Regions from separate parts of the Caloranaerobacter ferrireducens genome, predicted to be linked through region 2. Evidence: riboswitches for the same ligand, from Rfam matches in the RefSeq annotation. Region 2 holds a riboswitch; the other holds the start of a gene.
What was found. A riboswitch is a leader RNA that binds a small molecule or an ion and turns the genes downstream of it on or off. The one in region 2 is predicted to bind thiamine pyrophosphate.

Region 1 (4,439 bases), on a different contig from region 2:
GAAAATAGAGCAATAAAAGTAAATGAGTATCTTCAAACAAGTGACCCTGATATATATGCAGGTGGGGACTGTGTAGATAATGAAAATATAATTTATAATAGAAGGTTATATACACCATTAGGAGATATAGCAAATATTCATGGCAGAATCATAGCTAATAATATTTATGGAAAAGAAGAAAAATTCCCTGGAACAGTAGGAACAAGTATATGTAAAGTTTTTGATTTTAATGTTGCTTCTGTAGGAATGACAGAAGAGATGGCAAGAAAAGAAAATAAAGATATAGTTACAGTTTTAGCTCCTGCACCAGATAAAGCACATTTTTATCCAACAGGTAAGCTAATATTTATTAAACTAATTGGAGAAAGACAAACAGGAAAGATAATTGGAGCACAGGTAGTAGGATATGGTGATGTGGCTAAGCGTATAAATATGATAAGTGTAGGACTATATTATGGAATTACAGCATCTGATTTAGCAAATATGGATTTTGCATATGCTCCACCATTTTCACCAGCTATGGAAAATTTAATAGTAGCTGCAAATATAATGCGTAATAAAATAGATGGAATTGCAAAGTCTATTTCTGTAATGGATGTTAAGAAAAAACTAGATAATGGAGAAGATTTTATCTTATTGGATGTTCGTTCACCTAAAGAAATTGAAATGATGTCTTTACCATATGAAAACGTAAGATACATACCATTAGGTGCATTAAGAGAAAAATGCGATGAATTACCTAAAGATAAAGAAATAATAGCATTTTGTAAGATAAGTTTAAGAGGATATGAAGCACAGAGAATTTTAGAGGAAAAAGGATTTAAAAATGTTAAATTCATGGATGGCGGAATATTAGCTTGGCCATTTGAATGTAAAATGAAGTAACAAAAGCATCTGCCTGTTAAGTAAGGCAGATGCTTTTGTATATTTATGATTCATTATCATGCCTTGCATATTAAATAAACCTTTTGATATACTGAAGTATATTAGCCATTGAAGGAGAGATATGCAAATGGATGAAATTCTAAAATTACTTCATGATATTATTGATAAAAATAGTTTAATATATGGAGTTTTGAGTAAAGTTAGAGTTAAAAACGAAGAGAATTTTTCAAAGGTTACGATAAAGCCAGTACTAATTAAAAATTCTATGAATATACAGTTTACATATCATTATAAAAATAAGGTTATGCATAAAAATATAAATTTGAACGAATCTTCAAAGGAGATAGTGAGATTAATAGATACATATTTTAGGCAGGCTGTTTTATTTACAACAGAAGCTGATTATCAGATTCTAATTAGTAAAAAGGGTAAAGTTAAGATACTTAAGAAGAAACCGACTAAAAGTTTAGTAGATTTAAGCCATAATCGTAAAAAGAACTATGTAATAGAAGAAGGAAAACCATGTCCATTTTTAATCAGATTAGGAGTAATGAATGAAAAGGGCAAAATATATTCAAAAAAATATGATAAATTCAGGCAAATAAATAGATTTTTAGAAATTGTTTCAGATGTTATATCAAAGACAGAAATAAAAGAAAGTTTTAATATAGTTGATTTCGGGTGTGGCAAGTCTTATTTAACCTTTGCTCTCTACTATTATTTAGTAGATATTCTTGGTTTGGATGTTAATATAGTAGGGCTGGATTTAAAGAAAGATGTTATGGATTTTTGCAATAAGGTAGCTAGAGACTTAAATTATGATAAACTTAAATTTATACATGGAGATATAAAAGGATTTAATGATTTTGAAAAAGTTGATATGGTTGTAACACTGCATGCTTGTGATACAGCTACTGATGATGCACTTAGTAAAGCTGTTATGTGGAATGCAAAAATTATACTTTCTGTACCATGTTGCCAGCATGAACTGTTTTCAAAAATTAAAAATCCTATAATGGTGCCTATGCTAAAACATGGGATAATAAAAGAAAGGCTTGCATCTTTGATTACAGATAGTATAAGGAGTAATGTATTAGAAATACTAGGATATTCAACTCAAATGATAGAGTTTATAGACATGGAACATACTCCTAAAAACATTATGATTCGTGCAATAAAAAAATCTAATTATAATAAAAAAGCGATTAAAGAGTACATTGAATTTAAGAAATTTTGGAAATTAGATGATCTTTATATCGAATCAATTTTTGGTAATAAACTTACTGACTTATTGAATATTAATAATGATGTAGATTTATAAAGTAACAGTTTTGTTGGTTGTAAAGGAGAAATATGTATGTTATAATTTTAAATGAATTCAAAACAGAATAATTGCACAACTAGGGGAGCCTATAGTGATAGGCTGAGAAAGAGATGTTATCTCTGACCCTCATAACCTGATGTGGGTAATACCATCGTAGGGAAGTTTGTGTTCGTAATTTATCACAAATTCTCTAGGAATTTGTGATTTTTATTTATACAGACTTATTTGGTTATGAGGGAAGCGTTAGATAGCTTCCCTTTTTCTTTTAAGTTTATCAATTTAGCAGAAAGGAGGGATTAAGGTGATAGTTAATGGAAAAGAAATGAACTTTGAAACAGAAATAACAGTAGATGATCTTCTTAAAAATCTTGGATTAGATAAAGATAAGGTTGTTGTTGAGGTAAATTTTGAAATAGTTCCCAAAGAAAAGTATACAGACAGAATATTAAATAAAGAAGATAAAGTTGAAATAGTGAGTTTTGTAGGAGGGGGTTAATTTTGAACATATTCGTAAATGAAAGAAATTTTAATATTAAGGAAGGGACTACAGCTTTTGAAGTTAGAGATATTGTTAAACATGATGCAGATATAGTTGTGCTAAACGGATTTATTATAAAGGAAGATATGATTTTAAAGGAAAATGATAGATTAACATTGATTAAACGTGGCGAAATTCCCAGTAAAGATGAATTGGAAGCTCTTTTAATTGCACGACATACTCCTGGAGTCCATGAAAGAGTAAAGAAGGCTTATATAGGTATTGCAGGACTTGGAGGGCTTGGTTCTAATGTGGCAATTTCGTTAGCAAGAATAGGTATAGGCAGACTTCTTTTAGTAGATTTTGATGTTGTTGAACCAAGTAATCTAAATAGGCAACAGTATTTTGTAAAACATATAGGCATGCTTAAGACAGAGGCTCTGAAAGACATTATTTCTCAAATCAATCCATTTGTCAATGTGGATATAAAAAATGAATATTTAGATGAAAACAATATTACTGAAATTTTTAAAGAAGTTGATGTTATAGTAGAAGCTTTTGATAATCCTTACTCTAAAGCAATATTAGTAAATACGGTGCTAAATAAAATGCCAGAAAAAGTTGTAGTTGCTGCTTCAGGATTAGCTGGTTATTTTTCTAATAATACAATAGTAACCAGAAAAATTAAAGATAATTTTTATTTGGTAGGTGATGGTATAAAAGAAGCAAGAATTGGATGTGGTTTAATGGCACCAAGAGTGGGCATAGCAGCTAATCATCAGGCAAATACCGTTTTAAGAATTATTATGAATGAAAGGGATGTATAAATTATGGATAAGTTAATTATTGGTGGAATTGAGCTAAAAAGCAGATTATTTATAGGGACAGGTAAATTTCCAAGTAAAAAAGTAATTCCAGATGTTATAAAAAGCTCTAAAACACAGGTAATTACTATGGCATTAAGAAGGGTAGATTTAAGTTCCAAAGAAGAAAATATCCTCGAGTATATACCTAAAGATTGCATCTTACTTCCAAATACTTCTGGTGCAAGAAATGCAGAAGAAGCAGTAAGAATCGCAAGACTGGCAAAAGCTTTAGGATGTGGGAATTGGATAAAAATAGAAGTAATATCGGATAATAAATATCTTTTGCCTGATAATTATGAAACTATAAAGGCTACTGAAATATTAGCAAAAGAAGGATTTATAGTACTTCCATATATGAGTCCAGATTTAATTGCTGCTAAGAGATTGGTTGAAGCTGGAGCAGCGGCAGTTATGCCGTTAGGAGCACCTATAGGTACAAATAGAGGGCTTAAAACTAAAGAATTGATACAGATTATGATAGACGAAATAGATTTACCGATAATTGTAGATGCTGGTATAGGTAAACCTTCTGATGCAGCTGAAGCTATGGAAATGGGTGCAGCAGCAGTATTAGTTAATACAGCTATTGCTACTGCTGGAGACCCTGTTAAAATGGCAGAGGCTTTCGGGTTAGCAGTTGAAGCTGGTCGATTAGCTTATATTTCTAAATTGGGGCCTGAAAAGAAGTTTGCTGAAGCTTCTTCGCCACTTACAGGATTTTTAAATGAAGGTGAGAAATAATGAGTTTTTATAGTGAATATTTAAAATATAAAAATTTTCAATTTAACAAGTTTTTAGAAAACATAACATCATCAGATATATTTAGGATAATAAACAAAGATAAAATAGATGAATACGACTTTTTGACTCTTTTGTCAAATGAAGC
Region 2 (4,439 bases):
TATGTAATTATGCCTAATCTAATTGGTTTAAATTTAGAAAATGCCAAGAGAGAAATTATATCTAAAGGATTTGTTTTAGGAGAAGTAAAATATGAGTCCAATAATGATATTCCAAAGGATTTAGTAGTATGGCAAAGCTATCCAGCAGGGGCTGAAGTTGAAGAAAATACTACAGTTGATTTAATTGTAAGTAGTGGGCCAAGCACGGCAGGACAGAATGATAATAATTTAACAGAAAATAATGAGGATATAAATGAAAAAGATCAAGTGGCTCAGGATGAACAAGATAATATACAAGAGCAAGAAAAAGTTTTGCAGTTAATTATTCCTCTTCCACAAGATAGGGAAAAAGTAGAAGTGAAAATATATAAGATACAAGGACAATCTAAAGAGGTTATATATAATAAAGTTCATGAAACCAAAGAAGAGCGAATATCTGTAACTATTTCAGGAAAAGGTGAGGTTAAATATGAAATATATTATGATGGAGAATTTTATGAACAGAAAGTTATTAACTTCTAAGGAGGTTAGTTAATGCTAGAAGGGATAATTATTAAAGGAATAGGAGGTTTTTATTACGTAAAGGTTGATAATAAAGTATATGAATGTAGAGCTAGAGGGGTTTTTAGAAAAAAGAAAATTACTCCATTAGTAGGGGATAGAGTAAGAATAAGAATTTCACGTGAAGATAATACAGGTTTTATTGAAGAAATTTTTGAAAGAAAAACTGAGTTATTTAGACCTCCTGTTGCAAATGTAAATCAAGTTATAATAGTTTTTGCAGCAAAAAGTCCAGATCCAAATTTATGGTTATTAGATAGATTTTTACTTCTAGCAGAATCTAAAGATTTAGATATAGTTATTTGCTTCAATAAAATAGATTTAATATCAAAAGAAGAATTAAATTTTCTAAATGGTATTTACTTGAATGCAGGATATAAAGTTATTAATACAAGTTGTATTTTAGGAGTCGGAGTTGATGAATTAAGATATACATTAGTAGATAAGATAACAGTTTTTGCAGGACCTTCAGGAGTTGGAAAATCAACCCTACTTAATAGTATACAGCCTGATTTGCAGTTAAAAACAGGGGAAGTTAGCCATAAGACTAATAGGGGCAGACATACTACTAGAAGAGCAGAGTTATTAGAGTTAGACGTAGGAGGTTGGGTGGTTGATACTCCTGGCTTTAGCTCATTAAATATTGATTTTATGAAAGAAGAAGATTTAGGTTTATATTTTAGAGAAATTAATGAGTTTAGTGGAGATTGTAGGTTTGTGGGCTGTAGGCATTATAAAGAACCTGATTGCTCTGTTAAGAAAGCGGTTGAAGAAAATAAGATTAGTAAGACTAGATATGATAATTATCTGATGTTTTTGGAGGAACTTAGGAAAAATAGGAGGTATTAGATATGGTTAAAATAGCACCATCAATTTTGTCAGCAGATTTCAGTAGATTAGGTCAAGAAATAAAGAAGGCAGAAGAGGGCGGAGCTGATTTAATACACCTAGATGTTATGGATGGGAGATTTGTACCTAATATTACTATTGGACCACCAGTTATTAAATATTTAAGAAAAGTAACTAAGTTACCTTTTGATGTCCATTTGATGATTGAAGAACCTGAAAGGTATATAAAAGAATTTGTTGATTCTGGAGCAGATATTATTACTGTGCATCAAGAAGCAACAGTACATTTACACCGAACTATCCAGCAAATAAAAAGTTATGGCATAAAAGCTGGTGTTGCATTAAATCCTTCTACGCCTCTTTCTACTATCGAATATATAATTGAAGATATTGATATGGTATTAATAATGACTGTAAATCCAGGCTTTGGTGGTCAAAAATTTATAAGTAATATGGAAACGAAAATAAGAAAATTGAGAGATTTAATAAACGAAAAGAATTTAAATGTTGATATTGAAGTTGATGGCGGCATAAAGTTAGAAAATGCAGATAAAGCTGTTAAATGTGGAGCAAATATCTTAGTAGCAGGTTCTGCTGTGTTTAAATCAGATGATGTTGCTGAAACGATTAAAAAATTCAAACAAGTTATTACTTTACAATATTAAATATTATTGTTATAATAAAGGCGAAAACTAAATATACCACTAGGGGAGCCTTTTCGGCTGAGAGGAAACTTTAAGTTTCGACCCTTTAACCTGAACTAGGTAATTCTAGCGTAGGGAATGTGGTTAGCTTTAACATTACCTATGTGGTAATGTTTTATTTGTGTTGCAGTTAAGGCTTCCATTATTTGCTATGGAAGTCTTTTATTTTTTTATAATCCATAGGGAATTATATACCTTGTTAAATTGTGGATAATTTAAAATATTATTTCCGTTTATGGATACAGGCAAAATCTTCTTTTTGATTTATTTAAATCGAAGATTTTGTTCTAAAATTAAAAAAGATTAAAGGAGGCATTTTTATGGAAAGAAGTATGAAAATTAGAATGTTAACAGAAGGAGGAGTTATGGTAGCACTTGCTTCAATTTTAAGTATGCTCAAGGTATACGAAGCGCCTTTTGGTGGTTCTGTAACCGCAGGTAGTATGATACCAATAATTATATTTGCTTTAAGATGGGGCATAATGCCAGGATTATTTGTAGGTTTAGTTTATGGTGTTATTCAATCAATATTAGGTCTTTACTTTGTACATCCTATTCAATATTTATTAGATTATCCTATAGCTTTTGCACTTTTAGGTTTAGCTGGTATTTCAAAATCTTTGAGTAATAAAGTAAAAAACAGATATTTAAATCTTTTTATAGGAGTTTTTATAGCTATATTTGGTAGATTTGTATCACATTTATTGTCTGGGGTTATATTTTTTGCAGAGTATGCTCCAGAGGGTATGAATCCATGGCTATATTCAGCAATCTATAATGGAAGTTATTTAGGTATAGAATTGATTATATCACTAGTATTAGTACTATTATTAAATAAACCAATCCAAAGATTAAATAGTTAACTTGGGAGGAAATATGAAAGCCTTAATAGTTTCAAGTGGGAATATGGAAAATCTTAATATAATAAAAAGGTTATGTGAAGATGTTGATTTAGTTGTTTGTGCTGATGGGGGTGCGGATTTAGTAGTAAAAGCAGACTGCATACCAGGCATTGTTATTGGCGATTTAGATTCTATAGAAAAAAACACATTGAATAGGTTAAAGGGCTATAAAGTTAAATTTATAAAATTCCCTACTAAAAAAGATAAAACAGATACTGAATTAGCAATTGATTATGTAATTGGAGAAGGTTTTAATGAAATAGTATTGGTTGGAGTTACAGGCACAAGATTAGATCATACTTTAGCTAACATATTTTTGTTATATTCTTTACTACAAAAAGGGGTTAAAGCTACTATAATAGATGATCATAATGAAATACTTATAACAAAGGATGAATTAGTTCTTTATAAAGATGAGAAAAAATATGTTTCAATTATTCCATTTAAAGGAGATTTGTTAGGCGTTACATTAAAAGGATTTGAATATGAAGTAGAAAAAAAGAATATTAAATTTAGTTCAACACTTGGCATAAGCAATATTTTAATATCTGATACAGGAGTTATTAAAGTAGAAGATGGAGTATGTTTAGTTATAAAGTCTATAGATTAAAAGCAGTATGCGACCTTTGGTCGCATTTTTGTTATCCAAAATATGTAGTAACAATATTTATTGTAATGAATAAAATATATTATAGTAGCCTTTAGGGAGTGGTTAATATGAGAAAAATATTTCTTAAGAAAAATATAAAACAAATAATTGGTGTTTTGCTTGCTGTTGTAGGTTCAATAATTGTGATTCAAGTTGTACCTATATCAGTATGGATTTTCTTTTTGGGGGTTTTATTGATTTTGATCGGATGGGTATTTTATAGAATGTTATAGAGGTGGTGCATTTGAAAAAAATAAAGAGAACGTTAATAATGGTTTTATCAGTTATTTTAATTAGCTTGATTTTCTATATGTTACCGAGCTGGGTTATATTATCATTTATTGGAATCAGCCTAATATGGATAGGCTGGTATTTGTATAGTACTTAACTAAATTAAAAGGCTTCCAACATTTAGGAAGCCATTTAAACTATAAAGCTCTTTCAACTTTACCTGATCTTAAACATCTAGTACAAACTCTTATTCTTTTTGGAGTACCATTAACAATAGCTTTTACTCTTCTGATATTTGGTAACCAAGTTCTTTTATTATGACGGTTAGAGTGGCTTACTTTGAAACCTGATACTTTTCCTTTACCGCACACTTCGCAAACTCTTGACATAAAAACACCTCCTCAGTTCTAGTACTAAAAAGCCCCTATAAAAACATTACTATTTTAACATAACAAGGATTATTTTTGCAATAAAAAGATGCAAATATACTAAGTTTAAATAGAAAAGTCTTTTAATTAAGGATTAATATTTAAATTATTTATA

Region 1: it holds a riboswitch for thiamine pyrophosphate, as region 2 does, so the genes downstream of both, thiS (sulfur carrier protein ThiS) here and thiT (energy-coupled thiamine transporter ThiT) in region 2, are expected to answer to the same signal.

The regions. Positions count from the first base shown of each region.
Region 1 is NZ_MDJR01000001.1:221,094-225,532, forward strand. It holds gene BFN48_RS01090 (FAD-dependent oxidoreductase) at 1-885, shown strand, start outside; gene BFN48_RS01095 (class I SAM-dependent methyltransferase) at 1,013-2,206, shown strand; TPP riboswitch at 2,278-2,386, shown strand; gene thiS (sulfur carrier protein ThiS) at 2,511-2,705, shown strand; gene thiF (sulfur carrier protein ThiS adenylyltransferase ThiF) at 2,708-3,514, shown strand; gene BFN48_RS01110 (thiazole synthase) at 3,518-4,294, shown strand; gene thiH (2-iminoacetate synthase ThiH) at 4,294-4,439, shown strand, end outside.
Region 2 is NZ_MDJR01000003.1:210,006-214,444, forward strand. It holds gene pknB (Stk1 family PASTA domain-containing Ser/Thr kinase) at 1-522, shown strand, start outside; gene rsgA (ribosome small subunit-dependent GTPase A) at 535-1,410, shown strand; gene rpe (ribulose-phosphate 3-epimerase) at 1,413-2,075, shown strand; TPP riboswitch at 2,107-2,210, shown strand; gene thiT (energy-coupled thiamine transporter ThiT) at 2,435-2,977, shown strand; gene BFN48_RS07170 (thiamine diphosphokinase) at 2,991-3,626, shown strand; gene BFN48_RS12450 (hypothetical protein) at 3,734-3,898, shown strand; gene rpmB (50S ribosomal protein L28) at 4,094-4,285, opposite strand.